3 regions of the Bradyrhizobium sp. SZCCHNR1093 genome follow, and region 2 is predicted to be linked to each of the others. Evidence: riboswitches for the same ligand, from Rfam matches in the RefSeq annotation. Region 2 holds a riboswitch; each other region holds the start of a gene.
The links. A riboswitch is a leader RNA that binds a small molecule or an ion and turns the genes downstream of it on or off. The one in region 2 is predicted to bind S-adenosylmethionine.

Region 1: another riboswitch for S-adenosylmethionine. It lies ahead of QX070_RS05630 (O-succinylhomoserine sulfhydrylase); the one in region 2 lies ahead of QX070_RS07270 (homoserine O-acetyltransferase).
Region 3: another riboswitch for S-adenosylmethionine. It lies ahead of QX070_RS24855 (GNAT family N-acetyltransferase); the one in region 2 lies ahead of QX070_RS07270 (homoserine O-acetyltransferase).

Annotation. Positions count from the first base shown of each region.
Region 1 covers NZ_JAUHJJ010000002.1:81-10,516, forward strand. The annotation lists gene apaG (Co2+/Mg2+ efflux protein ApaG) at 325-717, opposite strand; gene QX070_RS05615 (OpgC domain-containing protein) at 1,041-2,390, shown strand; gene QX070_RS05620 (SGNH/GDSL hydrolase family protein) at 2,390-3,148, shown strand; gene QX070_RS05625 (SGNH/GDSL hydrolase family protein) at 3,162-4,325, shown strand; gene QX070_RS05630 (O-succinylhomoserine sulfhydrylase) at 4,406-5,614, opposite strand; SAM riboswitch at 5,691-5,770, opposite strand; gene QX070_RS05635 (2'-deoxycytidine 5'-triphosphate deaminase) at 5,883-6,989, shown strand; gene QX070_RS05640 (MATE family efflux transporter) at 7,110-8,588, shown strand; gene QX070_RS05645 (SRPBCC family protein) at 8,605-9,006, opposite strand; gene QX070_RS05650 (VOC family protein) at 9,017-9,376, opposite strand; gene QX070_RS05655 (AraC family transcriptional regulator) at 9,429-10,268, opposite strand; gene QX070_RS05660 (methylated-DNA--[protein]-cysteine S-methyltransferase) at 10,345-10,436, opposite strand, start outside.
Region 2 covers NZ_JAUHJJ010000002.1:347,973-358,408, reverse strand. The annotation lists gene metW (methionine biosynthesis protein MetW) at 1-524, opposite strand, end outside; gene QX070_RS07270 (homoserine O-acetyltransferase) at 528-1,742, opposite strand; SAM riboswitch at 1,834-1,913, opposite strand; gene QX070_RS07265 (chorismate mutase) at 2,112-2,945, shown strand; gene hisC (histidinol-phosphate transaminase) at 2,983-4,080, shown strand; gene QX070_RS07255 (prephenate/arogenate dehydrogenase family protein) at 4,077-5,012, shown strand; gene QX070_RS07250 (DUF2125 domain-containing protein) at 5,018-6,202, opposite strand; gene QX070_RS07245 (gamma-glutamylcyclotransferase) at 6,302-6,904, shown strand; gene QX070_RS07240 (lysophospholipid acyltransferase family protein) at 6,911-7,678, opposite strand; gene QX070_RS07235 (YdcF family protein) at 7,691-8,404, opposite strand; gene QX070_RS07230 (ABC transporter permease) at 8,660-9,628, opposite strand; gene ftsE (cell division ATP-binding protein FtsE) at 9,621-10,280, opposite strand.
Region 3 covers NZ_JAUHJJ010000009.1:60,067-70,502, forward strand. The annotation lists gene QX070_RS24820 (hypothetical protein) at 1-198, opposite strand, end outside; gene QX070_RS24825 (hypothetical protein) at 561-983, shown strand; gene QX070_RS24830 (DUF4304 domain-containing protein) at 1,300-1,929, shown strand; gene QX070_RS24835 (ABC transporter substrate-binding protein) at 2,176-3,579, shown strand; gene arr (NAD(+)--rifampin ADP-ribosyltransferase) at 3,751-4,164, opposite strand; gene QX070_RS24845 (glutathione S-transferase family protein) at 4,287-4,919, opposite strand; gene QX070_RS24850 (hypothetical protein) at 5,266-5,532, shown strand; gene QX070_RS24855 (GNAT family N-acetyltransferase) at 5,759-6,229, opposite strand; SAM-I-IV-variant riboswitch at 6,275-6,384, opposite strand; gene QX070_RS24860 (energy transducer TonB) at 6,574-7,053, shown strand; gene hyi (hydroxypyruvate isomerase) at 7,197-7,988, opposite strand; gene gcl (glyoxylate carboligase) at 8,034-9,821, opposite strand; gene QX070_RS24875 (adenine deaminase) at 9,991-10,436, opposite strand, start outside.

The sequences.
Region 1 (10,436 bases), 350 kb from region 2:
TGCCGCCTGCATTTTTTTCTGCAGGCGGGCCGCAGGCCTCAGCCGAGGCCTGGCCTTCCCTGCGCCCTCTATTTGCAGAGGGCGGATGAATGGGCAAAGCTCGGACGCGAGATGCGTCGCGAGAACGATGATGTGCGGCGTGAGTACAGGATCCATCGTATTGCACTTCGTCCGCTGGCGCGTTGTCGGAAGCTTGCCGGGACGACAGCGGGCCAAACATCGGCAGGCGAGGCGAGCCGCAAGGACAAGGTATTGAACGTCGAGAGCAGCACAAGAGACAGCGAGCGGATGACTGGGGAGCAGTCGAACTGCATGCCTTCTCAGCTAATTCAACACCCGCTTGCCGTCGGGGCTGTCAAGCGAGAAGGCTGGCACGGCGATGTCGAAGTGCTCACCGCTCTCGCTCTCCATCTGGTACGAGCCGGCCATGAAGCCGGACGCGGTGGTGAGCGGGACGCCGGAGGTGTATTCGAAGCGCTCGCCCGGCGCGAGCACCGGCTGCTCGCCGACCACGCCCTCGCCGCGGACCTCCTGCTGCCGGCCGATCCCATCGGTGATGATCCAGTGCCGGCTGCGCAGCCGCACCGTCTCCTCCCCGCTGTTGGTGATGACGACGGTATAGGACCAGAACCAGCGGCCATCGGCCACCGACGACTTCTCAGGCAGGAAGTTCGGTTCGACGGTCACTTCGATGTGGCGAGTCACGGCGCGATACATGGTGGCATTGTAGCGGAAACCAGCGCCGGAACCAATCGGGACGCCATCGTGCTTTCAACACAGTTCCGCATTATGGCACCAGAATCGCGGACTCTGTCGCCCGTATGCGCGATCCGTTCCTTGGGCTCGGATCGGGCGCGGCTGGCAGCACCCTGGCGGTGATCGCCCTGTCCTGCGTCGTGCGATCGCCACCAGCCGTCCGCCAAGGTCGAAAAACTGGGCACGGCCCAGCTGATAAGTCCTTCATCGCTTGCGCGAAAACTGCGCAGCCCTACATTTCCCCTGCCGGGCCTCGAGGGCTGGCAGCTTTGACGCGGTGCCTGATGACGTCGATTGTCGATCGCCTTGCCGGACCGTCCGCCCCCGCAGCCAGCGCCGCACCCGCGCCGGCTACGGAGACTGCCGCTGCGGCGAGCGCGGCTGCACCCGCGGTTGCATCTGCATCTGCCGTCGCGGCTGCGCCGGCCGTCACCGCTGCACCCGCCAACACCGCCACCACCGCCGTCCCTGCGATCACCTTCCCGGCGGTCGGCGAGCGCGAACTGCGGCTCGACCTGTTTCGCGGGCTGGCGCTATGGCTGATCTTCATCGACCATCTGCCGCCGAACCTGCTGACCTGGTTCACGCTCCGCAACTACGGCTTCTCCGACGCCACCGAGATCTTCATCTTCATCTCAGGCTACACGGCGGCGTTCGTCTACGGCCGGGCGATGCAGGATGCCGGTTTCATCGTCGCAACCGCGCGCATCCTGCGCCGCGTTTGGCAGATCTACGTCGCCCACGTCTTCCTGTTCACGATCTTCCTCGCCGAGATCTCCTACGTCGCGACCAGCTTCGAGAACCCGCTCTACACCGAAGAGATGGGAATCATGGATTTTCTCAAGCAGCCGGACGTGACCATCGTGCAGGCGCTGATCCTGCGCTTCCGCCCCGTCAATATGGACGTGCTGCCGCTCTACATCGTGCTGATGTTGTTCCTGCCGTTGATCCTGTGGCTGATGCGCTGGCGGCCCGACGTGACGCTAGGCCTATCCGTCATTCTCTATGCCGTGACCTGGGAGCTCGATCTCTATCTGACGGCCTATCCCAACGGCTTCTGGGCCTTCAATCCGTTCGCCTGGCAATTGCTGTTCGTGTTCGGCGCCTGGTGCGCGCTCGGCGGCGCGCGGCGCATGTCGCGCATCATCAACTCGCCGATCACGCTCGGGCTCTGCGTCGCCTATCTGGTCGCGGCCTTCTGTGTGACCCTGACCTGGTACATTCCGCAGCTCGGCCATCTGATGCCGCGCCGAATCGAGCAGTGGATGTATCCGATCGACAAGACCGACCTTGACGTGTTGCGTTTCGCGCATTTTCTCGCACTCGCAGCACTCACCGTGCACTATTTGCGCAAGGATTGGCCGCTCTTGAAGTCGCCGTGGCTGCGTCCGCTGATTGTCTGTGGGCAACACTCGCTCGAGATCTTCTGTCTCGGCGTGTTTCTGGCGTTTGCGGGCCACTTCGTCCTTGCCGAAGTGTCCGGCGGCGCCATGATGCACGCGGTGATCAGCCTTTGCGGCATCCTCATCATGTGGGGGGTGGCGTCGTTGATTTCGTGGTACAAGCGTGAGGCCGATAAGGGCGCGACGCGAAAAGGTGCGCGCAGCAACGCCGATCTGGCGGGAGGGGGCTGATGAAGTCCGTCTCGTGGTTAAGGTTTGGTATCGCAGTGCTGGCTGTTTCGCTGGCGGCCTCTGCGCGCGCGGAAGAGGCGCCGCAGAACTGCGAGGTGCCGGCCTACCTGCTGACCACCGAGAGCCCGCTCCCGAAGGTTGCAGACGCCGTCAAGAACGGCCGCACGCTGGATATTCTCGTCGTCGGAAGCAGGTCATCCTCCATTGTCAGCACGTCCGACGCCAATGCCTACCCCGCCCGTCTGCAGGCTGCGTTGAAGGACAAGCTGCCAACCGTCGCCGTCAATCTCAGCATCGAGCTGCAGCCCAAGAAGACGGCCGAGGAGGTCGCGGGCAATCTCGTTAAACTGGTGGAAGGAAAAAGGCCTAATTTGGTCATCTGGCAGACCGGCACGGTCGACGCCATGCGGTCGATCGATCCTGATGAGTTCCGGCAGGCGGTCGACGACGGTGTGGCGACGCTGCAGAAAGCGGGAGCTGACGTCGTCTTGATGAACCTGCAATACAGTCCGCGGACGGAGACATTGATCTCCGTGCCGCCCTATGTCGACAACATGCGTGTGGTGGCGCAGCACCGGGACATTCCGCTGTTCGATCGGTTTGCCATCATGCGGCAATGGAACGAGCAGGGCGATTTCGACCTGTTCAATCCGACGCACGGAGTCGAGCTGGCCAAGCAGGTTCATGACTGCCTCGGCCGGGCGCTGTCGAAGTTCATCATCGACGCGGCGCATATCGGGCCGGCGCAGCAGAACTAGGGTTATGTCGTTCATGACGTCGAATGAGTGTCACCGCGTCTCCGGGACATGGGAGAAGCTTTCGGCCGTTGCGGTCATTGCCATTGCCATCGCCCTCGCGCTGAGCCCGCAGAAGCTACGGGCGCAGAGCGCAGCGCCGGCTGCGCCCGCCGCGCTTTCCGATGTGGAGAGCTCCGATCCAAAGGCTCCGCTGATCAGCGGGCTGCGACCGAGCATCGGTCACGTCACGGTGGCGCAGGCGAGCGATCAGGTGCCCGGGCCGATCGCCGTGGCGCGCCCGGCGGCCACGACCTCGCCGCCTGCGGCGACGACCGCGCCGGCCATGACGGATGCACAGCCGCCGGCTGCAGCCGGGCAGGCCGTCGCGGCGACGCCGCCGTCGCGCAGCATCACCGAGCGGGCGATCGACAAGGTCAAGCAGGTCGCGAAGTCGGCCACCGACATCTTCAACCGCGTGCCGTGCCTGACGCCGAAGGGCGTCGCCAAGAAGAATTTCATTTCGCTGCCGCACGTCGCCAACAAGCTCGCCTCCGGCCTGCCGGTCGTCATCGTCGCCTTCGGCTCGTCGTCGACGCAGGGCTATGGCGCGAGCGCGCCGGACTACACCTATCCGAATCGGCTTGCCGCGCAGCTGCGCCGGCAATATCCGATGGTCGACATCAGCGTCATCAATGCCGGCGTCGGCGGCGAGGATGCGCCGGAGATGATGAAGCGGCTGGAGACGTCGGTGATCGACCGGCATCCGGATCTCGTGATCTGGCAGGTCGGCACCAATGCCGTACTGCGCGATCTCGATCCCGCCGAGACCGCCAAGCTGGTCGATGACGGCGTCGCCAAGATCCAGGCGGCGGCCTCCGATGTCGTGCTGGTCGACCTGCAATATTCCCCGCGCGTCAACGAGCGCTCGGAGAACGCCAGCCGCATGAACAAGCTGCTCGGGCGTATCGCCGAGCTGCATCACGCCGGCATCTTCCCGCGCTTCGAGGTGATGCGCGACTGGCACGAGCGGCAGGCGATCCCGATCAACGAGTTCGTGATCTCGGACGGTCTGCACATGAGCGATTGGGGCTATGCCTGCTTCGCCCAGCTGCTCGGCGACGACATCATCCGTTCGGTCGGCCAGGTCAAGCTCGGCATCAACACGCCGGCCAACGTGCTGACCTATCGGCCGATGTGAGAGTGGCGAGTAGGGAATAGCGAGTAGCGAATAGGATGCAATCGGTACGCCCTATTCGCCATTCTCTATGCGGCCATTCGCTACGCGGCCCTCAGGGCCGCATCCAGATCCTCGATCAGGTCGTCGGCATGCTCGAGCCCGGCGGAGAAGCGGATGAAGCCCTCGCTGATGCCGAGCTCGGCGCGTGCCTCCGGCGTCAGCCGCTGATGCGTCGTCGTCGCCGGATGCGTGACCAGCGTCTTGGCGTCGCCGAGATTGTTGGAGATGCGCGCGAGCTTCAAGCCGTTGAGCGTACGGAAGGCGCTGGTCTTGCCGCCCTTCACCTCGAAGCCGACCAGCGTCGAGCCGGCGCGCATCTGCTTGCGCACGGTCGCCGCCTGCGGATGGTCCTCGCGGCCGGGATAGATCAGCCGCGAGATCTTCGGATGCGCCGCGAGAAAGTCGGCCACCTTCGCCGCCGTCTCGGTCTGCGCGCGCACGCGCACCGCCAAGGTCTCCAGGCCCTTGAGCAGGACCCAGGCGTTGAACGGCGAGATCGACGGACCGGTCTGGCGCATGAAATTGTGGATGTGCTCGGCGATGAACGCCTCCGACGACAGGATCACGCCGCCGAGGCAGCGGCCCTGGCCATCGATGTGCTTGGTCGCGGAATACACCACGACGTCGGCGCCGAGCGCGAGCGGGCTCTGCCAGATCGGGGTCGCGAACACGTTGTCGACGATCAGTCGCGCGCCACGGGCGTGCGCGATCTCGGCGATCGCGGGAATGTCCATCACGTCGAGCGTCGGATTGGTCGGGCTCTCCAGGAAGCACGACTTGGTGTTCGGCCTGACCGCCTTCTGCCATTGGTCGAGGTCGAGCCCATCGACCAGGGTCGATTCGATGCCGTAGCGCGGCAAGAGATCTTCGACGACGTAGCGGCACGAGCCGAACAGCGCCTTGGCGGCGACGACGTGATCGCCGGCACGGAGGGGAGCGAGGATTGCCGTGGTGACTGCGGCCATGCCGGTTGCGGCCGAGCGGCAGGCCTCGGCGCCCTCGAGCTCGATCATGCGGCGCTCGAACATTGCCGTGGTCGGGTTGGAGAAGCGCGAATAGATGAAGCCGGGATCCTCGCCCTTGAAGCGCGCCTCGCACTCCTCGGCGGTGGCGTAGACGAAGCCTTGCGTCAGATAGAGCGCCTCGGCGGTCTCGCCGAATTCGGAACGCAAGGTGCCGGAATGCACCAGACGGGTTTCAGGACGATAGCGGGCGAACGACGCCGGGGCCTTCGCGGGGGACTTCGACATGTGACCTCCATCGTGACCACCGCCTCCAGCGATGGGCACAAAAAAACCGGCCTGGGAAAACTCCTCACGGCCGGGATCACAATCGTCCCCGGCCTGTTTAGCGACTTATTTAACGTGGCTGCAAGCCGGCCGGCTCAAATCACCACGGGATAAGTCGTGCTCATAGTCGCAACCGGCCTTTCCGTCAAGCCAGCCATCGGATAACCGGTAAAAAGACCCTATATAGGCTCGATAAGCCGCCGTTCCGGCGCCTGCAAAGGATCAGGTCTTGCCGTTTTCGCTCAGCCCCGACGCCCACGGCATCCTCCCCGATCGCATGATCGTGGCGATGGCGGAGGCTGGCCTGATCATCCCCGCATACGATTTTGTCGAAAGCCAGATCCAGCCGGCGAGCCTGGACCTGCGGCTCGGCGACATCGCCTATCGCGTGCGGGCAAGCTTTCTGCCCGGGCCGGGCGCGACGGTCGCCGAGCGCATCGACGAGTTGAAGCTGCACGAATTCGCGCTCGCCGACGGCGCAGTGCTGGAGACCAACTGCGTCTACATCGTGCCGCTCTTGGAGAGTCTCGCGCTGCCGAAGGACATCGTCGCGGCCGCCAATCCGAAGAGCTCGACCGGGCGGCTCGACGTGTTCACCCGCGTGATCGCCGACGGCACGCGACGGTTCGACATGATCGGCGCGGGCTATCACGGCCCGCTCTACGCCGAGATCAGCCCGAAGACGTTTCCCGTTTTGCTGCGCGAAGGCTCGCGCCTGTCCCAGGTCCGCTTCCGCTACCGCGACGCGGTTCTATCGGAGGACGAACTGATCGCGCTGCATCAGGCCGAGCGGCTCGTGGATCGCGATGATGCGGATCTCGTCGGCGGCGTCGCTCTTTCCGTCGACCTGTCCGGCAGCAATGCCAACGGCTATGTGGGCTATCGCGCCAAGCGCCATACCGGCGTCGTCGACGTCGACCGCCGCGCCGGCTATGCCGTGGAGGAGTTCTGGGAGCCGATCAAGGCGCGACCCGACGGCAGCCTCATTCTCGATCCCGGCGAGTTCTACATCCTGGCTTCGAAGGAGGCCGTGCAGGTGCCGCCGGACTACGCCGCCGAGATGGTGCCGTTCGATCCGCTCGTGGGCGAATTCCGTGTCCATTATGCCGGCTTCTTCGATCCCGGCTTCGGCTATGCCGGCGCCGGCGGGCAGGGCTCGCGCGCGGTGCTCGAGGTGCGCTCGCGCGAGGTGCCGTTCATCCTCGAGCATGGCCAGATCGTCGGCCGCCTCGTCTATGAGAAGATGCTGGCCCGGCCGAACGCGATGTATGGCAGCCGCATCGGCTCCAACTACCAGGCCCAGGGCCTGAAGCTCTCCAAGCACTTCCGCCTCTAGGCCCGGCTGCGCGCTGACCGCGCACCCGCAATGCGCCCGCTGCACGGGGCGCGGCCCGGCGGTGTGCTAGGAGGAACGACAAAGGTCCCGCCAGATGGCGCGGCCAAACGGGGAGCGAGCATGTCCGAGATCGGCTTGGCCGACAGTCCGGTCGGCGAGGGGCGTACGTTGCCGCCCATCGCGAAGCCGGTTCGGAATGCGCTCGTCGACGGCCCCATTCTGCGCACCCTGCTGTCGCTGGCCTGGCCCAACATCATCGCGAACACGGCAGGCACCTGCGTCGTCATCGCCGAGACCTCCTATATCGGCCGGCTCGGTATCGAGGCGTTGGCGGCGATGGCACTGGTGTTCCCGCTGGTGATCCTGACCATGACGATGTCCGGCGGCGCCATGGGCGGCGGCGTGGCCTCGGCGATCGCGCGGGCGCTCGGCGCCGGCGACACCGAACGGGCCTCGACCCTCGCCACGCACGCGCTGCTGATCGCGCTATTGTTCGGCGCGACCTTCATGATCGGCATGCTGGTGTTCGGACCTGCCTTGCTGGAGGTGCTCGGCGGCCGCGGCGCGGTGCTGAGCCATGCCACGGCCTATCTGCAGATCTTCTTCGGCGGCGCCATCCTGCCCTGGCTGATGAACTCGATGGCCGGCATCCTGCGCGGCACCGGCAACATGAAGCTGCCGTCGTTCATGATCCTTAGCTCGGCCGTGCTGCAGATCGTGCTCGGCGGCACGCTGAGTCTGGGCCTCGGGCTCGGCATGCGCGGCGTCGCCGCCGGCGCGCTGCTGGCGTTCTGCGTCAGCATCTCGGTGATGGGCTGGTATCTGTTCTCCGGCCGCGCGCGCGTCCGGCCGAAGCTGCGGGGCCTCAAGATCAGCCGTGCGATGTTCGCCGACATCCTCAAGGTCGGCGCCATCGCCTGCTTCTCGCCGCTGCAATCAGTGCTGTCGATCGCGATCTTCACGCACATGCTGGCATCGTTCGGCACCGCCGTGCTGGCCGGCTACGGCATCGGCGCACGGCTCGAATTCATGGTGACCACTGTCGCGTTCTCCGTCGGCATGGCCTCGGTGCCGATGGTCGGCATGGCGATCGGTGCGGAAAGAATCGTGCGCGCCCGCCGGATCGCCTGGACGGCGGGGCTGGTCTCTTTCGCGTCGGTGGGTGCGCTGTCGACGCTGATCGCGATCGTTCCGCAATTGTGGGTCGACATCTTCACCCAGGACGAGAGCGCGCGCAGCGCGGGTCGGCACTATCTTCAGGTCGCAGCGCCAATGTATGCCTTCATCGGCCTGGCGATCTCGATGTACTTCTCCTCGCAGGGCGCAGCCAGGGTGATCGGTCCGGTGCTGGCACAGACGGTGCGGCTCGTCTTCATCGCCGCAGGCGGCAGCTATCTGCTGAGCCATGCCGCGACCGAGGGCGACTTCTTCATGCTGGCGGCGTCCTCGATGGTCCTGCTCGGAGTGCTGACGCTCGCCACCGTCATGCTCACCCGCTGGGGCCCGAAGCCGGCCGCAGCGCTGGAGCTGCGCCCGGCCGTGCTGGCGGCCGAGCTCGGCTCGGGGGCGCAGATCCCGCCATCTCCGCATGTCGGCTGACGGCTGCTCGGCTCGTCTAGGCGCGCAGCCCGCCTAGGGCGTCCTGCATCGCGCGCGTGCCGAGCGCCATCTGCTGCTCGATATAGGGCGCGATGGCGTGCGGCAGCACGTCGGTGATCCAGAGCATCCGGCAACCCTGCGCGCCGTCGGGGATGATCTGCACGGACGCGTTGTGATGCGTCACGCGTTCGCTCTCGATCGTGTAGACCAGACGCTGCTGCGCCTCGTCGCAACTGACGAGGCGTTCGCGCGCCACATTGCCGTTGGCGAAGGTCACGATCCGGACGTCGCCGTCGAGCTGGCAATCGACGACGAAGCCGGGCGCCAGCCGGGTATGAACGGCGCCGAAGTCGCGCACGGCGTCCCAGACGGCGGCTGCGGAGGCTGCGATCGGGATGTCCTTCTGAATCGATGCCATGGCCGGGACCTCACGGACACACGGCTTCGATGTTGTTGCCGTCGGGATCGATCAGGAAGGCGGCGTAGTAGGTCGGACTGTAGTCCGCGCGCGGCCCGGCGCCGCCATTGTCGCTGCCGCCGGCCGTCAGACCCTCGCTGTGGAATCTGGCGACCGCCGCGTGGTCCTGGGCGCGGAACGCGATATGGGCGGCGCCTTTGCTGGCGCCCTTGTCGAGATACAGCCACAGCGCCGGCTCCCCCTTCGGGCCGATGCCCGCCGACGCCTCGTCCTTGGAGCAGAGGATGTGGCCGAGCGGCGCCAGCGCCGATGTGTAGAAGCGTACGCTCGCGTCCAGATTGCCGACCTTGAGGCCGATATGATCGTACATCGATGATCTCCATGCTTCGCGTGCGGCCGTCGCACGCGCTGGGATCATCCAATCAATGGCGGCTCAGATGATCTTGGAGAATCTTGCGCTCGCCGCGCGACGCCTTGCGAAACTTCGCCGGCGACACGCCGGCAGCGCGCGCGAAGGTGCGGGTGAAATTCGACAGATCGGCAAAACCCGAATCGTAGGCGATGGTGGTGACCGGCGTATCCTCCTCGCTGAGACGCCGTGCGGCGTGCCGCAAGCGGGAGCGGATCAGATATTGATGCGGCGTCACGCCGATCGTGGCCGCGAACAGCCGCAGGAAATGGAACGGGCTGACGCCGGCCTCACCAGCCGCAGCCGCCAGATCGATGTCGCGCGCCGCATTGTCGTCGATCCACAATGCGCTCTCGACCGCGCGCCGGCGATCACGAAGGCTTGGCGTCGCCGCCCGTTCCTGCTGGCCCGTGGCGGTCGCGACGAAGCGGCTGGCGATGATCTGGCCAACCTCGTCCAGACCGAGGTCCTGCTCGCGCGCGGCGACGGCCTCCGCGAGCTCACCGAGGACCATGAGCTCCGGCAGCGGCGGCATCGCGCCAACCCGCCAAGCCTGCCTGTTGCCGCCGATCTCGTCGATGAGCGCATGATCGAAGAAGAATGACAGGCATTCGTCGCCGCAGACGTGATCGTGCGTGCACATGAACTCATCGCCGGGATGGCCCACCAGCAGCGAGCCGGTGACCAGCTCGAAGAAGCGGCCGCGGTGCCGACAGCCGAAGCTCCCCTTGCGCACATAGGACAGCGAGTAGCCGGAATACTGCTCGACATAGGGACGCTCGCCCGGAACCGCCGCACAGCGGAACTCGGAGACGGTGACGTCACGGCTTTCGAACAGGATGGTGGCGGTCATCCTGCAAATCTAGCGCATTGCGGATGAAAGAGGAGGGCTGCGTCCGAGATAATATCGCGCGCAGCGAGGCGCCCGCTTACAACGCGCGCGGCCGGTCGACCGCGAGAAACGCGTCGAACAACGTCAGGCCCGCATGAGGCCGTGCGCCTTCGAGCGACAGCAGCCGCC
Region 2 (10,436 bases):
TCGCAGAGCTGGACGAAGTCCTTGATGGTGCAGAAATGGATGTTCGGCGTGTCGTACCAGGTGAAAGGCAGATTGTCGGTGCGCGGCATGTGGCCGCCGACCAGCAGCTGCAGCCGCAGCCGCCAGAAGCCGAAATTCGGGAAGGTGACGATGGCACGGCGGCCGATGCGCAGGAGATTTTCCAGCACCGTCTTGGGCCGCCGCGTCGCTTGCAGGGTCTGCGACAGGACCACGTAGTCGAACGCATCGTCGGGATAATCGACGAGATCGGTGTCAGCATCGCCCTGCACCACCGCGAGGCCCTTGGCGACACAATGGTTGACGCCCTCGCGCGACAGCTCGATGCCGCGGCCGTCGATGCCGCGGCTCTCGAGCAGCTGCAGCAGGTCACCGTCGCCGCAGCCGATGTCGAGCACCTTGGAGCCGCTCTCGACCATGCCGGCGATCAGGAGATGATCGGGCCGATAGGCCAGCACCTCGCCGCCGGAGAATCCGTTCAGCGGCAGCACACCCTGCATGCTCATGTCTCAGCCTCCCGTCGCGACCTTGAGGCCGCGCGCCTTGCCGGCGGAATCGAGAAAAGCGCTGGCGATCTCGAAGAACTCGGGGACGTCGAGCAGGAACGCGTCGTGCCCCCTGTCGGTCTCGATCTCGGCAAACGACACGCGCGCGCTGGACGCGTTGAGCGCATGCACCAGCGCCCGCGACTCCGAAGTCGGAAACAGCCAGTCGCTGGTGAAGGACACCACGCAAAAGCGCGTCTTGATGCCGCGGAACGCCGCCGCCAGCACGCCATCGTGGTCGCCGGCGATGTCGAAATAGTCCATCGCCCGCGTCAGATAGAGATAGGAGTTGGCGTCGAAGCGCTCGACGAAGGACGAGCCCTGATAGCGCAGATAGCTCTCGACCTGGAAGTCGGCGTCGAACGAGAACGTCGGCAACTCGCGGTCTTGCATGCGGCGGCCGAACTTGCGATGCAGGGCGGCATCCGACAGATAAGTGATATGCGCGGCCATCCGTGCCACCGCGAGGCCGCGATGCGGATGAGTGCCCTTGTCGCCGTAGCGGCCGTGGTCCCAGTCGGGATCGGCCATGACGGCCTGGCGGCCGAGCTCGTGGAAGGCGATGTTCTGTGCCGAGTGCCGCGTGGCGCAGGCGATCGCGAGCGTGGCGAACACGCGCTGCGGATAGGCCACCGTCCATTGCAGCGCCTGCATGCCGCCCATCGAGCCGCCGACCACGGCGAACAGCGTGTCGATGCCGAGATGGTCGATCAGCATCGCCTGCGCCCGCACCATGTCGGGGATGGTGATGATCGGGAAATCGAGCCCCCAGACCTTGCCGGTCGCAGGGTTCAGCGAGGCCGGGCCGGTCGAGCCCATGCAGCCGCCAATCACGTTCGAGCAGATGATGAAATAGCGGCTGGGATCGAGCGGACGGCCGGGGCCGACCAGCGTCTCCCACCAGCCCGGCTTGCCGGTGACCGGATGACGGTTGGCGACGTGCTGGTCGCCGGTCAGCGCGTGGCAGACCAGGACCGCGTTCGACTTGTCGGCGTTGAGCTCGCCATAGGTCTGGTAGGCGATCTGGAACGGCGACAGGTCGACGCCGCAATCGAGCCTGAGCGGCTTGTCGGCACCGAACTGCGCGACCAGCGAGCTCGGATGATCGACCTCGTGCGAGCGCTCTTCGGGCGCAATCGTGCGCAGCGCGGAGGTGGGTTTCGGCGTCAGGCCTGTCATGTCTCTCACCCCGGCCATCCGGCAAGGGCTCCCGAACCACGTGACACATCAGGCCATGAAAAACCCGGCCTGAACTGGGGTTCGGCCGGGATCGATAACGTCCCCGGCCTGTTTAGCGAGTTTTTTAACGTGGCTGCAAGCCGGCCGGCTCAAATGACCACGGAACAGGCAGAAACTAGTCCCGCGGGCGCTCCTCGTCAAGGCAAGCTCGGGTTGACCGCCGATCGGGCGCCCCATGGCTGCAGGTCAGCCAAGCCTAGGCAGCACGAGGTAAACTTGCTGTTGCGCACGTCCCCCGCATCGGAGAGAACGGCATCCGTTCCAGTCCGCCGCGCGTTGACCCGCGGCCTGCGAAGAGTGACCCTGCCCATGTCGACCCCGCCGCCAGCCCCTCCCTCGCTCGCCGATTTGCGCAAGGAGATCGACGCGATCGACGAGCAGGTCCATCAGCTCCTGATGAACAGGGCCGACATCATCGACCGGCTGATCAAGGTCAAGAAGACCCAGGAGGTCGGCTCGGCGTTCCGCCCGGCGCGAGAGGCCGACATGATGCGGCGCCTGGTGCAGCGCCATCGCGGCATCCTGCCGCTCGACACCGTCGAGGGCATCTGGCGCGTGATCGTCTCGACGTTCACTTACGTGCAGGCGCCGTTCTCGGTTCACGCCGACGTGTCGGTCGGCGAATCCGCGATGCGCGATTCCGCCAGGTTCCATTTCGGCTTCGTGGTGCCTTATGTCGCCCATTTCAGCGCCCAGGCCGCCGTCGAAGCCGTGGCGCGCTCGAAGGGCGATCTCGCGCTGGTGTCGACGACCTCGGGGCATACGCCGTGGTGGATCACGCTGGAGCCCGCGGGCGCGCCGAAGATCATCGCGCGGATGCCGTTCATCGAGCGGGCCGACCATCCGGCGGCGCTGCCGGTGTTCGCGATCTCGCGCGTCGCGGACGACGCGCTGGTGCTGGAGGTCGAGACCTGGAGCATCCGCGTCTCCGGCTGGAATGCGCAGGTGTCCCGCGCGCTGTCGCCGCTCGCCGACGTCATCGCGGTGCCCGATACCGCCTTTGACGGCGCGGCGCTGTTGGTGTCGATCGAGTCGCCGTCGAACCTCGACAAGATCAAGGCTGCCCTGATCGCGGCGGGCGCCTCGGTGCGCTCGACGGCCCTCGTCGGCGGCCATGCGAAACGCTATACGGTTCCCAGCTGAGACGCCCCGCGCCAGTGATGATTTTCCGGAGTTGACGATGAACCGCCCCGTGCCGAATCCCGGCATCCTCGACATTGCGCCCTACACGCCGGGCAAGAGCCCGAAGCCCGAGCCGGGCCGCAAGGTGTTCAAGCTGTCGGCGAACGAGACTCCGTTCGGTCCTTCACCCAAGGCGATCGAGGCCTTCAAGAGCGCGGCCACACATCTGGAGGATTATCCGGAAGGCACCTCGCGGGTGCTGCGCGAGGCGATCGGCCGCACCTATGGCCTCGATCCCGGCCGCATCGTCTGCGGCGCCGGCTCCGACGAGATCCTGAATCTGCTGGCACACACCTTTCTCGGGCAAGGCGACGAGGCGATCTCGACCGCGCACGGCTTCCTGGTCTATCCGATCGCGACCATGGGCTGCGGCGCCAGGAACGTGGTTGCCGCCGAGACCGAGTATCGCACCGACGTCGACGCGATCCTGGCCGCGGTGACGCCGCGCACCAAGCTCGTGTGGCTCGCCAATCCGAACAACCCGACCGGCACCTACATCCCGTTCGACGAGGTCAAGCGGCTGCGCGCCGGCCTTCCCTCGCATGTCGTGCTGGTGCTCGACGCCGCCTATGCCGACTACGTCTCGCGCAACGATTATGAGTTCGGGATCGAGCTGGTCGCCACGACCGAGAACACCGTCGTCACCCACACCTTTTCCAAGATCCACGGCCTCGCAGCGCTCCGCGTCGGCTGGATGCTCGGCCCGGCGCACATCGTCGATGCCATCAACCGCATCCGCGGGCCGTTCAACGTCTCCTCGCCCGCGATGCTCGCTGCGGTCGCCGCGATCGAGGACACCGCGCATCAGCAGATGTCGAAGGCACACACCGAGACCTGGCGCAACTGGCTCACTGAGGAGATCGGCAGGCTCGGGCTGAAGGTGACGCCGAGCGTCACCAACTTCATCCTGATCCACTTCCCGACCGAGAAGGGCCGCACCGCGGTCGAGGCCGACGAATTCCTGACACGGCGCGGCCTCGTGCTGCGCGCGCTCGCCAACTACAAGTTGCCGAATGCGCTGCGCATGACGATCGGCACCGAGGAGGCCAATCGTCTGGTCGTCGAGGCTCTCAGCGAATTCATGAGGACGAAGTGAGCGTCGCGGGACGGTTCGAACGCATCGCGCTGATCGGCTTCGGCCTGATCGGCGGCTCGATCGCGCGCGCGGCGCGGCTGCAAGGCATGGCCGGCGAAATCGTCACCACGGCGCGTTCGGACAAGACCCGCGCCCGCGTGACCGAGCTCGGCATCGTCGACCGCGTCGTTGCGAGCAATGCCGAGGCGGTCAAGGATGCCGACCTCGTCATCCTCTGCATTCCCGTCGGCGCGTGCGGTCCCGTGGCCGAAGAGATCGCGCCGCATCTGAAGCCCGGCGCCATCGTCTCCGACGTCGGCTCCGTGAAGGGCGCCATCGTTCGCGACATGGCGCCGCACCTGCCGGCGCATGTTCATTTCGTACCGGCGCATCCGGTCGCCGGCACCGAGAATTCGGGACCGGACTCCGGCTTCGCCGAGCTGTTCATCAACCGCTGGTGCATCCTGACGCCGCCCGACGGTGTAGATGCCAACGCGATCGATCGTCTGCGCGCGTTCTGGGCCGCGCTTGGCGCCAAGGTCGAGATCATGACGCCGGATCATCATGACCGCGTGCTCGCGATCACCAGCCACCTGCCGCATCTGATCGCCTACACCATCGTCGGCACCGCCGACGAGCTGGCGCAGGTGACCGAGTCCGAGGTGATCAAGTTCTCCGCCGGCGGCTTTCGCGATTTCACCCGCATCGCCGCCTCCGACCCGACGATGTGGCGCGACATCTTCCTGAGCAACAAGGATGCCGTGCTCGACATGCTCGGCACCTTCACCGAGGACCTCTCCAAGCTGACGCGGGCGATCCGCCGCGGCGACGGCGATGCGCTGTTCGATCACTTCACCCGCACCCGTGCGATCCGCCGCGGCATCGTCGATATCGGCCAGGATTCGGCGGCGCCGGACTTCGGCCGGCCGCTGCCGCAGTTGAAGAAGCCCTGAAGGCTTCAGAACAGCGGTGGGACGCGGGCGACCTTGAACGGACCGAGCACCACGACCCCGTCGGCGAAGCGCAACGGGAAGGTCCGCGCCTTGCGCCCTTCGAGGGTGGCCTCCTTGCCGAGCGCATTGATGCCGAGCGCGACGCCGACGTTGGCGTTCTGCTTAACGACCTTGCCGAGGCCGGGAATCGCGCGGTCGAGCGCACCGAGCAGGTTGTTGACGTCTTGCGACTTCACACCCGGCGCTACGCGATCGAGCGTCCCCTGCGGCACGCCGTTTTCGAGCATCTTGTCGAGACCGAGCGCCGGAATGACCTTTTCGATCCCCGCGACCGTCATCTGCACTTCGCCATCGATGCCGCCATTGGCGGTCAGGCTGAGCGTGCCCGACGCGACGGCCAGCAGCTCGCCCTGCTGGATGCGCGACTGGACGATCTCGACATGACCGCCCGCCGCCTGGATCTCGCGAAACCGCTCCGGCCAGGGTTTGGGCCTGAAGTCCTTGAGACCCGTGACGCGGGCCTGGACGTCGGTATTGAACGGTTCGGCAAGCAGAGGATGGCTGCCTTGGATGCTGCCGTTCGCGATCTGCAACGCGGTCTCCAGCACCGGATGGTCGGACGGCGAGCCCTCGGCAACACGGCCGTGCAATTCGGCATGATCGGCGCGCGCGGCGGGCACCGCAGTGTTGCCCTCGATGCGGTCGATGGTCGGTTGTTCGAACACGAGGTCGGCGCGCTGCGGCGGCCCTGGCAGACCGCGGACACTGGCCTCACCGACGCGCCAGTTCACGGAGAACGAGGCCGGTCCGCGACCGTCGGCGATCATAGCGGGTCCCTTGAACTCCGCGATGACCCGCTTCGGGTCCCACACCTGTGCGACGACGAGAATCTCGTCGAGCTTGGCGTTCATCAAGGGCGTGCCGGCGGCCTGCGAAAACAGGGCTACGTTCGGATCCGTACAGCGGACCTCGAGCCGGAACGGAAAGCCGGCGACCGAGCGGTTCGCGCAATCGAAGACGCGGCCGGACTTCGCTTCGCGCGCACGCCAGGCGTCGGCCTGGACATCCACTTGCGAAGCGGCGAAGAACCAGAATGCGCTCCACGCGACGGCGGCGATCAGGAGCAGGACGGGAGCTATGAAAAGCCCCCAGCGAGAGCGCCTGCGCGGCGGTTGCGGCAAACGAGACATGCAGGACACCCTTTGGGCAGCAATTTTGGCAATTCGGCGATCACGGATTGTGTATCTAGATTAACAATTCGCGAGCACCACACTTAGGCCTCCGCATTGATGTCCGCAATGACCCTCTCCGAACGCGACCTTCCCCACGGCGACCTCTGGGTCTTCGGCTACGGCTCGCTGATGTGGCGACCCGGATTCGCCTTTCTCGAGCAGGTGCCGGCGCGGTTGATCGGCGAGCATCGCGCGCTCTGTGTGTATTCGTTCGTCCACCGCGGAACGCCGGAGAAGCCCGGCCTCGTGCTCGGTCTCGATCGCGGCGGCGCGTGTCGCGGCATTGCGTTTCGGGTGGCAGGAGACAAGCGCGACGAGACCATCGCGTATTTGCGGGCGCGTGAGCAGGTGACCTCGGTGTATCGCGAAGTGACGCGCTCGGTATGGCTGGAGAACGACGCCCGCGAGCGGGTGAGCGCGCTGGTCTACGTGGTCGATCGCGGCCATGTGCAATATGCCGGCCGGTTGTCGCCGCAGGAACAGTTGCGCCATGTGCGTCAGGGTCACGGCCAGTCCGGCGCCAATCGCGACTACGTGATCTCGACTGTGAAGGCGATCGAGGCGCAGGGCCTTCGCGACACGCAGTTGCATCGGCTCGCAACGATGCTGCACGATGACGGCCATTCGCTGCATCCTGCGCCGGAAGGTGCGCCGCCATAGCACGCGTCAAGCTTTCACCGCCGCCGCTATGCGGCCGAACAGGCGGGCCTGCTCGGCCTGCCCTGCGGCGACCAGCCGATTGGTGGCCTCCTCGATCACGCTTTGGATCCGCTGCATGAATTCATCGCGTGGCAGGCCCGGCGGCAGCGGATCAAGAAACTCCACCACAAGCGTGCCCGGATAGCGCAGGAATGTGCGACGCGGCCAGAACAGCCCTGAGTTCAGCGCCACCGGCAGGCACGGCACGCCGCAATCCGTATAGATCAAGCCGACCCCGCCCTTGTAGTCCGGCGGTGCGCCCGCCGGGCGCCGCGTGCCTTCCGGAAAAATCACAAACTGACGGCCGTGCTTCACCTCCTCCGCCGCCCGCCGCATCACCTGCTTCAACGCGCGGGCGCCGGAGCTGCGGTCGATCGCGATCATGTCCGCCTTGACCAGATATTGTCCGAACAAGGGAATCCGCAGCAGCTCGCGTTTGAGAACGAAGAACGGCGCATCGAAGAAATGCAGCAGCGAGATCGTCTCCCACATCGACTGATGCTTGGCGGCGACGATAAGCGGCCCCTTCGGGATCTTTTCGACGCCGCGATATTCGACGCGGATGTTGCAGACGACGCGCATCAACAAAATGTTGCTCTGCGCCCACCAATTGGCGACGCGCAGCAGCGCCTTGCGGGGCATCGCCAGGGTCGGCAACGCGATCAGCGCCCAGAGCACGAAGTTCGGGTAGAACAGGATGTTGAACAGCAGCGAACGCAGGAAGATCGAGACCATCAGAAACCCAGTTCAATTGGCTTGCGCCGTCGTCGGTCGGCGCGCCACCGAGCCGGTTGGCGGATCGACCTCGGGCGCGAGATCGAGGCCGAGATCGGCCAGCCGCAGCCGCATCTCGGCGGCGACAAATTTGGCATATTCGGACAGCAGAAGTCGCAGCGTCGGCGCGCTGGTCCACCACGGCTCGTCACGCCATTTCTCGCCGACGACGGCGTACGGAATGAGATCCATGCTCGGCATCGCATGCGACAGTTCGACGATGGCCCGCGGCATGTGATAGTTCGACGTCACCACGATCAGCGACTTGAAGCCGCGCTCGCTGGCCCACCGCCGCGTCTGCGCGGCGTTGCTGCGGGTGTTGATCGCCGAATAATCCAGATCGACGCAGCAGTTGATGAATGATCGCGCCTCGGGCAGCGACCTGGTGATGTTGCTGGCCTCGTTGGTCGGGTGCACGCCGGAGATCAGCAGCCGCCGGCCATAGCCTCCCGCTAGGAGTTCCACCGCGTCCGACACGCGCGACGAGCCGCCGGTCAGGACCACGATTCCGTCCGCCTTTCGCTCGGGCTGGATCTCGGCACCGCGCAATTGCGAGAGGAAGCCGACGAAACCGACCGCGGCGACGAAGAAGCCGAGCCCGAGTGTCGCCACGGCGCCCGCGAGCGTCCGCCACACCGCCACGGTGAGCGGCAGCTTTCGCCTGCTATGGTCGGTCTCCGGCTCCATGCAACGCCTGGCTTGTCCTTGCCTGCCTGCGCGCGGCGCCATGCCGTCGCGCGATCCCGTCGTTCAAGTCCGGGAACGCAGGCAGGTTTCGCCGGCCTCCCGATCACGTTCGCTCGCCGCCGATCCTGGCGCGCGACCTCCGCCGTGTTCGTGACCCAGCTCACCCCGTCCTGCCTCACCCCGGCGCAGACGATTTTAGGCGGTTTTCGGGCCAAGTGAAATCCGCAACGAGACGGCTGGGGATAGAAGCCGCCATCAGTCGATGCTCGCCAGCGTCGTGAACAGGGTCCGGCGTGCGGCCCAGCCGGTCACCGCGGCGATCACGATGGCCTGCAGCGCGATCGCGACATAGCCGAGCGGGCGCAGCGAGAACGTCCCGAGCAATGCCGCAAACTGATCGCCGACGGGGGTGCCGGAGAACCAATTGGCGATCGACTCCGAGAACCCGAATCCGAGCATCGCAAGGCCGCCGCCGATCACGCCCCCCTCCAGTCCGAGCTGCAAAAAGTGCCGCAGGAAGTGATTGGCGATGTAGCGGTCACCGGCGCCGACGAAATGCAGCACCTCGACGATCGGCCGGTTCGCGGCCATCGCGCCGCGGGTCGCGAACGACACCGAGATGATGGTGGCCGCGATCACCAGCACGAGAATGCCGAAGCCTGCAAACAGGGTAGCACCGGTCATCGAGCGCATGCGCTCGATCCAGGCGCGGTGGTCATCCACGCTGGCGGTCGGCGCAACCTGGGTCACGCGGGCGCGCAGGGCGTTGAGATCGAAGCTGGTGCCGGGCTGGACGCGTGCGATGATGACGCGGGGCACCGGAAGCTCATCGAACGACAAGCCGCTGCCGAGCCACGGCTCCAGCAGCTTGCTCGATTCCTCCTTCGTGAATGGCCGGACCTCCACGATTCCGGACTGCGCCCGCATCGCCTCCGTCACCAGGGCAATGTCGCGCTCGAGATCCCGGCCGGTCTTGGGGCGAACCTGAACCGTGATCTCGCTCGCCACCTCCGACTGCCATTCGGCCGCGGACTCGCTGACCAGCAGCACGCCGCCGGTCGTGATCGAGGCCAGGAAGGTCATGATCGCCACCACGGCGACCAGCGCACGGCCCGCGATCGAGGCGCGCGGCACGATCGGCGACACGATGCGGGCCTGCGCCGGCAGTTGCGGGCGGTCGTCGCCGAGATCGACCAGGAGGCCGCGATCGTCTACGCTACTCATAGATGTGCAATCGTCCCTGATGCAGCACCAGCCGGCGGGCCTCGTATTGGTCCATCAGCGTGATGTCATGGGTTGCGATGATCACCGCCGTGCCCGAGCGGTTCAGTTCGATGAACAGCCGCAGCAGGCGGCGGCCGAGCGTCGGATCGACGTTGCCGGTCGGCTCGTCCGCGAGCAGCAGCTGCGGCCGCGAGATCACGGCGCGCGCGATCGCCGCGCGCTGCTTCTCACCACCCGACAGGATCGGCGGCAGCGCATCCATGCGCTCGCCGAGGCCGACCCATTTCAGGAGGTCGATGACCTCCTTGCGATAGCTTGACTCGTCGCGACCCATGACGCGAAACGGCAACGCCACGTTCTCATAGGTCGTCATGTGGTCGAGCAGCCGGAAGTCCTGCAGCACGATGCCGATGCGCTTGCGCAGATCGGCGATCTCTTCCTTGCTGAGCAGCGAGATGTCGTAGCCGAACAGATTGACCAGACCGCGGGTCGGCCGCAGCGACAGGAACAGCAGCTTCAGCAGCGAGGTCTTGCCGGCGCCCGACGGGCCGGTGAGAAACTGGAAGGAATGGGCGGGAATCTGGAAACTGAGGTCGCGGAGAATCTCCGGCCCCAATCCATAGCGCAGCCCAACATTTTCGAACCGAACCAAAGCGTCAGCTCCGTTCGACCGCGTGCGCGGCAGACCCGCACGCTCCAAGCTCAGCGGTACGATGGCCCGATTGAGCGCCCGTTATGGTTTCCGGTTCGTTAACGGTCGCCGTGTACCATTGGCGCGATTGAGTTCCGAAGTTCGTCGACATGGCGG
Region 3 (10,436 bases), on a different contig from region 2:
TACGCGTGCGGGCCGGTAGTCGGAGGCCCCGTCAGAAATCTGGATGCAATACGGCTCAGATCCAGCGATCTCTTCAGCGCCATGAGCTACAAGGAGCGATGTCGCCGCGCCTGCGGCGACAAAGAGCAAGGTCACAACTAGAGCCAGACCAACAAGCATTCGTAGCGAAATCAACTCAATCCCCGCCGTGCCACACATTCTATTTCGACCGGCGATATTGGAATTTGCGCGTGGGGTCGCAGCAAGCGCCGTTTATCGGAAAGTTCGGCAAATGGCCGGTGGTCGCGTGCGGTATTGTACTTGTTCGTCCGCCTCCCAGAGTGAGAAACGTCAGCTTCTGGCCCATAAGCGAAGTGGCGAGCCGCCACTTTGATGTCTGCTCTGGGGCGGTCAGCCGACTGGAATTGCGCAGGTCGAGTGTTTCGCATTTTGACCCGAAGCGGCATCGTGGCAAATTTCGTCTGAGCCGTGCTGGCTCTGGGTGGTCGGGTTTATTACGGTCAAGAATAAAGGGGCGCTGGCCAAGCGCTAATGGCGTGGTTAGGATTGGCGTTTAACCTATGAACTTGGGCTGGATGATGCGCATCTCTTACTATGACATAGAAAGCAAGATAGCGGAGCTGCCGGCATGGTTTCATGATGGAGTTCCTCGCTATCTGCCTTTTGGGCCTCGCAAACTTTCAATCTATAACGATGTGTCCGTGCTCGCTCGCGTCGCCTGCCAAGCGTGCAATAGATCCTTTCTCGTCGGTATTATTCCCAAGTCTCAAGACGTCCAAGAGTTAGCGACCGACTTGGGCGTACTGAACAATCTCTCCGATGATCCGCCATTTCACGATCACCACACCGGGCAGTGCGACGGTTTGGCTATGACGTGGATCCTGCAGGAGTTGGTGGAAGTGTGGGCGCGCAATCCGGGAGGAGATTTCGTGCGTCGACACGAGTTCGAACGCATCCTACCTCCAGACTTTTTCGATAGTTGATCCTGTCTGACGCTACGCCCCTTTCTTGTGAGCGATTTGTGACCATTCTTGCGCATGTCGCCGCATGTCTGCTTCTGACCCGAAGCGGTCCTCTCGTCTCGGCGGGTTGCAAAGCAATTTTCTTGCAGCCGGTGACCGATCCCCGCCAATGCTGTATCCTACGGACCACCAAGCTCGCTTCGATTGGAGGTCATATGCGGCGGCGCGAACTTACTGGTGGTGCGGCCGCTGGCCGGCGGCTTGAAGCATGCGCGCAGCAGCCAAAGATGCCAGTCATCGGCGCAGCTGGGATTGCAATCGAACGTTTGATTGGCTCGTGAGCAATCTCAAAGCGTCCCTGCCAAAAGCCATTCGGAGCCAGTTCGCGCCAACACTCCGGCGGGACGGGTTCTCTGGCACAAGCCAACGCTACTGGCGGCTGGTTGGCGGTCAATGTCAGGTAGTTGAAGTTCAGGGGAGCCGGTATGGCGGAAAGTTCGCCGTCAATATGGGCATTCAGCCGATGTCCATACCACTCCTCTCGGGAGAAGCACCTGAGCCTAAGCGCATGCGCGAAATGGACTGCCTGTTTCGTAGGAGACTTGCGAGGCAGCCGGGTGATCAATGGTGGGACTACGAGCCAAACCAGTTGAGTATGGACGCCGCAGCACGCGACGCATGCGCAATGTATGAGCAGGTCGGCAGAGCTCAACTAGATTTCATGGCGCAGCCCACGTCGCCACTGACCACAGTGACGCCGGAAGCCTTTGCGGGGCAAACCTGCGACTTCAAGGGGTTCGGCAACACGGGCGTTCTGATGGCCTGGGCACTCGGACATATGAGAAAAGCCGCAGGCAAGAACGCGGAGGCGCAAGGGTTCGCACGGTTCGCGCTCGAAAAGATCGGCGATGGGCCAGGGGGGAGCGGATTGAAGGCAAAATTGCGCGACTTGTTAGAGGGGTCATAGAACCGATCTGTTGCAAAGAGACTTGGCGTCCGAGGAGTGTAGGCCTTATAAACGTCACGGTGAGGCAGATGCGCAGACCTGGAGCTATCCTGATTGCGACCGTCGCCACCTCAACCACCTGACCCAAAGCGATCCAGCAAGGCTGTCAACTCTCGCCAGAAGCGGCGGAACATTCCGGGTTGACACCGGTTCGCCCAAGTTCCAGTGCGCTTGGAGCCAACACGCGTTTTCTCAGAGGGTCCGCTGATGTCATCGTCCGATGTGGTCAGGAGTGCTCACGATCGCCGTCAACGACGGTTGCTGATCGTGCTAGCCCTGGGATTTGTCGCCTTTGGCGCCGCTGCGGCCGGCCTGGTCTACGTGTTGCAGCCCGAGACGCTCCGGATCGCCGTCGGACCGGCGGCGAGCGACGACCACAAGGTGGTCCAGGCGATGGCCAACGCCTTCGGTGAGGAAAGCCGGACCGTCCGGCTCTCTCCGATCACGACCGGGGGAGCGGCCGAATCTCTGGCCCTGCTGGCCGCCGACAAGACCGATCTGGCGGTCGGCCGCGGCGACCTCGGCATGCCGCCCGATGCGCAAACACTGGCGGTCCTGCGCAAGAACTATGTCGTGCTGTGGTCGCCCTCCGGGCGACGCGGCAACGAGCCCAAGCAGAAGGCCAGCGGCAAGATCGCAGATATCGCCCATCTGGCAGGTCACAAGGTCGGCATCATCGGGCGGACCGGAGCAAACGTCGCAGTGCTCCAGACCATTCTGGAGGGCTCCGGCGTGCAGCCCGATAAGGTTGCCACGGCTCAATTCGGGACAGACGAGATCGAGAAGCTTGCGCAAGACCCCACCCTCGATGCGTATCTCGCCGTCGGTCCGCTCGACAGCAAGATCACGGTGGACGCGATCACCGCGACCTCCCGGGCACGCGGAGCACCCACGTTTCTTCCGATCGAAGCATCGGAGGCCGTTGCCCTGAAGCATCCGCGCTACGAGGCCGAGGAAATTCCAGCCAGCGTCTTCAACGCGAAACCGGCCTGGCCGGAGGACAAGGTCGACACGATCAGCGTCAATCACCTGATCCTGGCCAAGAAGGGGCTCTCCGAAGCCAAGGCGGCGGCCTTCTACCGGCAGCTTTTCGCGGTCCGCGACACGATCACGCAAGGCCTCGCCGGCGCTTCGCACATCATGAAACCCGACACGGAGAAGGAGACCGAGCCTTCCGTGCATCGAGGCGCCGCGGCGGTGATCAACGGCACGGAGCGAACCTTTCTGGACAAGTACAGCGACTACTTCTGGTTCGCCTTGCTCGTTCTTTCCGGCATCGGTTCGGCCGCCGAATGGCTGCGCCGCTATCTGAACCGGGATGAACTGGAGGACAACACCAGCGGCCGCAACCGCATTCTTGCGGCGGTGTCGGAGGTGCGCAATGCCGGCTCGGAACACGATCTGCTGACCTGGCAACGGGAGGTCGACGGGATCATCGCCGAGACCCTCAAGGGCTATGACGATGGAGCCATCGAACAGGAGGACTTGGCGGCATTCGGCCTCGTCCTCGAACTCTTCAACCATGCCGTCGCCGAAAGGCGAGCGACGCTGCAGAGCGGCGCCTCCGATCAATCATGGACGACAGGTCCAACCCTCGCCTCTCGGCGATAGGCTCGGCTCATGAGGAGGAGATTTCGTGAGTCGACACCAGTTCGAACGGACCTTGCCACCGGACTTTTCCGATGTTCTGGACGGAGGACGCCGCGTGGCGAGCGCGTAGCAGCGTCCGCAAACAGCCATCGGGCGCGACGGATCGACGCCAGTGCGATGCCGCCGCGCCGTTCAGTCGATGATGCCCGGCCCTTCGGTCATCGCGCGCGCAACGCCCTCCTTCATCTGCTTCACCACCTCCGGCGCGTGCCCCTGCCACAGGACGACCTCGGCAATGACGCGCAGCGGCGCGCGGGATCGATGAGACCGCGTCGGATTTCCCGGGAACTTCTTGTCCGTCAGGTTCGGGTCGTCGACGAACGGACCGGTGGGCTCGACGACGTAGATCCGTCCCCGTCCGTCACCGGCAGCCAGCTCGGCGCCCCAGATCGCGGCATCCAACGTCGCCGTGAAGTAGACCCACGACAGCGGCTCCGCCTCGGTGAAATTGGAGGCATATCCGACCGCGATCATGTCGCCCGGCCGCAAATCGGCTCGCGTGCCGTGAAAGAAGGATTGTGCAAACACGGTCGCAACAGATGACATCGGTGACCTCGGATGGCGTCTTCAGCGGCCGTCATATGTCGCGGCGCGGCGTCGAATGCAAATGATCGTTTCGTCGGTTGAAGACTCTGTCGGCGAGCTACCCGCCTCTCTCGTTCCGCCACCTAGCTAGTCCACCAGCGCCGCGTGGCCTGGCACGTCTCCAGGGCCCGCTGATAGCCGGCACGGGCGCGCAGCCGCGTCATGTAGGCTTGCACACGATCATCGAACACGACACCGACGTTCTTCCGCGCCATTTCGAGCGCGTAGCCCACGGAAATGTCCGCTGCGGTGAACGCGTCGCCAGCCATGTAGGGCGCGTGCGCCAGTTGCCGCGTCACTAGGCTCAACCGGGTCGTGAACACGTTCATCGCCTGACGCGCGCTCCAGTTGTTGCGCTCGCTTTCAGGCGCAAGGTGCCGGGCTCCCGAAACGAAATAAAGCGAGGCTGCGAGGCCGGCCTCACCGAGGTGGAGAAACTGCTGATAGGCAGGAAAAGCAACATCATGTGCCGCGGGCGCCAGCGCTGTCGGCCCATACCGCCCCAGGATGTACTCCATGATCGCAACGGACTCGACCATCGTAACATCGCCATCGCGGATCGCCGGAATGAATCCGGCGGGATTGATCGCCAGGAACTCGGCGTCGTTCTCGACCCCGGCCAGGAGGTCCACGTCCCGAAGCCGGTATGGGAGTTCCATCTCTTCCAGCAGCCATACGACACGGAAGCCTCTGCCCTCTCCGAACACCGTGATCATCGTTCGCAACCTCCTCCGTTGTCCGCTCCCAGGACGGCCCTCCGTTCGTCAGCCCGACATACGGCCGGAGATTTTCTCAGCGGCTCCTCGAACTCCGGCTTGGCGCAGCACATCGTGATCAGACTCGAAGATGAAAAGACGCACTAAAGATGTCGGCGGCTAGCCCATCCCAAACCGTCCAAACAGGTGGGAGCACAGCCCGCTCTCAGGTCTGAAGCAGAAGCAGGCGACCAAGGCCCTCAATGGCTGCATTTGACCCATTGCGATCATCGCGGACTGCGGGCAAGGAAGGTTGCAGTGAACGAGGCGATGCTCGGACGCCTATCCGCGCGGTAGGGGAAATGAGATGGCGCAAGAAATTATTGCGGCAGCGGGCAATACGGAAGTCCCAGCGTATCTCACGCTTGTTGAACTCGGATATTCGGTCGACCGCCTCGATAAGGGCAGTGAAGAGCACTGGATCGCGAAGAAAGGGACGCTTGAGCTTGTTGCCGATGGCCCGCTAGAACTTCTCGGCCTCTGTCTCTTGAGAAGCGAACGTGGAGCACGCTGGCAGGCAGCCGATAGCGAGATCGACGGGTTCTTGAAACGATTTTACCCGTTGGATAGATGACCGGGATCGCCATCATGTCGTTTAGCGATGTCCGCTTATGTGAAGGGTTTCGGATGCCGGCCGCATGATTGACGGCGCGGCATATTCGGGCGGCCGGCGTCCGAAACCCTCCAAGGGAGGAAACCGCGCATGTTGAGCGGGGTGGCGCGGCAAGCGCTATGGGGATTTGAGCAATCTAAAAGCAGACTTGATCATCTATTCCTTGTCGGCACATCGCCCTCGACCATCATTTCGTCAGCCATCTCTCGAAGTACAAATTGATCGGGTTGGAAACGTAAGCGCCATACGCTGGGCACGGAACGAACCCCTTCGCCCGATAGAGCCTCTGGGCATCGGGAAGAAATTCCGTGGTTTCCAGCCGCAGAACCGGCAGCTTGGCGGTCAGGGCCGCTTCCACGACGCGCGTCAAGAGCCTGCTGCCTATTCCAGTTGCACGAACCTCGGTGACGACATACATGCGCTTCACCTCCCCGGTACCATCCGCGAACACCTGCAGCCCCGCACAGCCAACGGCTTGTCCGGCAATCCGCGCGATAAACATTTGCGTGTCGTCGTGCGCTAGCCGATCAATTGGAGAGCCGTGATTCCTTTCCACCCCGCAGACCTTGTTTAAGAAATCGTCCAGCGCGGTTACGAGGTTAATCAGGTCCTGGGACCTTGCATCGGCCGGCTCAATTTCGATTCTATCGACAGTCATTCTCGTCCCCTTCTTCGAAGAGAGGAGCGCATGACGCCGTGGTGGCTTGTCCCGTTTAGTTGCCGGACCGGCCACATCTTCTTCCGAAGGAAGAAAGCCACCTTGCTCGGGGAGCAGGTTGGCGCTGGGCGTCGGCCCAACTCTTGATGTTGGAGTTGACGATAGCTGGCACTATCGAGCTTGGCAAGCACGCCCCAGTTTGAGGAACAACGCGCGGCCGCTCCTGGCCCAACGCGGACCTTTTCAGCCGACGCTGGCGACGTACGGGACGGGCGCTTCGCGCAACTGCGCCATACCGGCAATTTTTGGTTGTGAATTATCTTCGCGTGTGATGGAATCCGCTTATGAACGCGAGAATTCCTTCGCTGGCCGGTCTGTTCGTACTGCTACTGGCTTCGGCGTCTTTCTCATATGCGCAAACGGAAAGTGTCGGCGCTCAGGCAAGCGCTCGCGAAGCGTGGAAAAAGAAGATTGTAATACTATTAGTGAGCAAGAGAACGTTTCCGCCAGGGGCGGCCGGTCAAAGTGGCACGGCCAAGGTCAAGTTTGTCATTGATCGGCAGGGGAAACTGATTTCCAGAGAACTGGTGGAAAGCGCCGGCTCCGAGTTACTCGATACGGCGGCCCTAAGTATGATTGAGCGAGCGGAACCATTTCCGGAGCCGCCCGCAGAGATGAGCGACGATAGCTTCACCTTTACGGTACCCATCAACTTTGCCAACAGGAAGCAGTTGCCTTGGGCAGGCGGACAATGGCCTGCTGAGTGGGTCGACGAGCAGAAGAAGATTGACACAAAAATTCACGGCATCTGTCGTGGCTGCTAAGGCGTGAGTGAAACTCACGCGCAACAACATTGAAGCTGCGCCATCCTGTAGCGCTCGATGCAATCCATAAGCCTCGCGTGAAGAGACAGGAGCGGCGGCATCTTCCTCGGCAGCAAACCCGGGCTGAATGGCACGTAGTAAACTCAGCTCGCGGGAACGATCGCGCGATCGGTCAGCCAGCCCAGCCCGTCCATCGTCGTCGTCCGCGGCTTGTACTCGCAGCCGATCCAGCCGCGATAGCCGATCGCATCCAGATGCCGGAACAGGAAGGCGTAGTTGATCTCGCCGGTGCCGGGCTCGTGGCGGCCAGGATTGTCGGCGAGCTGGATGTGAGCGATGCGGGCGAGATGCTTCTGCACGGTGCGCGCCAGATCGCCCTCCATGATCTGCATGTGGTAGATGTCGTACTGGACGAACAGATTGTCGGACTCGACCTCGGAGATCAGCTGCAGCGCCTGGGCGGTGCGGTTGAGGACAAAGCCGGGAATGTCGAGTGTGTTGATCGGCTCAATCAAGAGCTTGATCCCCTGCGCTTTCAGCGCGGTTGCCGCGAAGCGCAGGTTGCGGACCAGCACCTGGTTGAGCTCGCGCGGGTCGGCATCATCAGGCGCTATCCCGACGAGGCAGTTGACCTGGCGGCAGTCGAGCGCCCGCGCGTATTCGATGGCGCGACGAACGCCGTCGCGGAATTCGTCGACGCGATCCGGCAGGATCGCGATGCCGCGCTCGCCCGCGGCCCAATTGCCGGCGGGCAGATTGTGCAGCACCTGCGTCAGCCCGTGGCGCGCCAGCTGCTCGCGCAGCTCCGCCTTGTCGAAATCATACGGGAACAGATACTCGACGCCGCTGAAGCCAGCCGCCTTGGCGGCGGCAAAGCGGTCGACGAACGGAAGCTCGTTGAAGAGCATCGTGAGATTCGCAGCAAAGCGCGGCATGTCATGGTCCTCGAATTGGTCCTCGAATGAGAACGGTCGCTGCGATCAGGCCGGCTGCAAGGTGCGCGGCGGCTCGGCCGGGGTGTCGTCGACCGGCAGGTCGAGCACCTCCTCGAATTCGACGACGTTGTCGATCTCGGTCCCCATCGCAATGTTGGTGACACGTTCGAGCACGAACTCGACCACGACAGGCACCTGGTACTCCGCCATCCATTCGCGCGCGATCGCAAACGCCGCCTGCGCCTTGTCGGGATCGGTCACGCGGATGGCCTTGCAGCCGAGACCTTCGGCGACGGCTATGTGATCGACGCCGTAGCCGCCGACCTCGGGCGCATTGATGTTCTCGAACGACAGCTGGACCTGATAGTCCATCGAGAAGCCGCGCTGCGCCTGCCGGATCAGGCCGAGATAGGCGTTGTTCACGACGACATGAATGTAAGGCAGGTTGAACTGGGCGCCGACCGCGAGCTCCTCGATCAGGAACTGGAAATCATAGTCGCCCGACAGCGCGACGATCTCACGCTTCGGATCCGCGACGCGCACGCCGAGCGCGGCCGGCAAGGTCCAGCCGAGCGGCCCCGCCTGCCCCGCATTGATCCAGTTGCGCGGGCGGTGGACGCTGAGGAACTGGGCGCCGCCGATCTGCGACAGGCCGATGACGCTGATGTAGCAGGTGTCGCGGCCGAACGCCTTGTTCATCTCGTGATAGACGCGCTGCGGCTTGATCGGCACCTGGTCGAAATCGCTGCGCCGGAGCATGCTGCGCTTGCGGTCCTGGCACGCCGCGGGCCAGGCCTGCCGCTCGCGCAATTTGCCCGCCTTGCGCCATTCGCGCGCGACGCTGAGGAACATCTCCAGCGCCGCCTTCGCATCCGAGACGATGCCGAGGTCGGGGTTGAACACGCGGCCGATCTGGGTCGGCTCGATGTCGACATGCACGAAGCTGCGCCCTTTCGTGTAGGTCTCGATCGATCCGGTGTGCCGGTTGGCCCAGCGATTGCCGATGCCGAGGACGAAATCGGACTCCAGGAAATTGGCATTGCCGTAGCGATGGCTGGTCTGCAGGCCGACCATGCCGGCCATCAGCGCGTGATCGTCGGGAATGGCGCCCCACCCCATCAGGGTCGGCACGACCGGCACGTTGACGGTCTCGGCGAACGCGACCAGCAGATCGCTGGCATCGGCATTGATGACGCCGCCGCCGGCGACGATCAACGGGCGCTCGGCGGCGTTGAGCATCTCGAGCGCCTTTTCGATCTGCTTGCGGGTTGCGGCGGGCTTGTAGACCGGCAGCGGCGCATAGGTCTCGTCGTCGAACTCGATCTCGGCGAGCTGCACGTCGAGCGGCAGGTCGATCAGCACCGGCCCCGGCCGGCCCGAGCGCATGATGTGGAAGGCCTGGCTGAACACGCGCGGCACGAGCCCTGGCTCGCGCACCGTCACCGCCCATTTGGTCACGGGCTTGGCGATCTGCTCGATGTCGACGGCCTGGAAATCCTCCTTGTAGAGTCGCGCGCGCGGCGCCTGCCCGGTGATGCAGAGGATCGGGATCGAATCCGCAATCGCCGCATAGAGCCCGGTGATCATGTCGGTGCCGGCCGGCCCCGAGGTGCCAATGCACACGCCGATATTGCCGGCCTTGGCGCGGGTGTAGCCCTCGGCCATGTGCGAGGCGCCCTCGACGTGGCGGGCGAGAATGTGGCGGATCGAGCCGCGCCGCTGCAGCGCGGAATAGAGCGGGTTGATTGCAGCTCCGGGAACGCCGAAGGCGCAGGTGACGCCTTCCTTCTCCAAGATACGCACCGCAGCATCGATCGCCCGCATCTTCGCCATCTCGCGCCTCCCTCTGGTTGATGCGCGAGCTTCGCTGCTGGCAGCTACGATCTCAATTCACTCGTCGATTTTTCCCACGATGCGGCACGCTCGGCAAAACACCGGCGGCCTCAGTTAGTTAGGACAGAAGTCAGCTGACATGTCCTAACAGGATGAGGCCTCGCGCACGCTATTCGAACAGCGGCGCGAGCTCCATCTGCGGCACCAGCACGAGGCCCTTGTCGGTGATACGAATTTCCGGAATGACCGATAGCGGAATCAAATTGAAGCCCATGTAGGGAATGGTGCAGCCGGCCTCGCGCCATTCGGTCTTCAGGAGCTTCACCTGCTCAGCAACTTCGGTGATGCGCTTGTCGGACAGGAGCCCCGCGATCGGCAGCGGAACCATCGCCTTCACCTTGCCGTCGGCGACGACGCAGACACCGCCCTGCTGCGCGCCGATCGCGGCGACGGCGGCCTGCATGTCGGCCTCGTTGGTGCCGGCGACGATGATGTTGTGGCTGTCGTGGCCGACGCTGGACGCGACCGCGCCGCGCTTCAGGCCGAAATCCTTCAAGAGCCCATGCGCCACATTGCCAGCCGACTTGCCGTGGCGCTCGATCACCGCGACGAAAC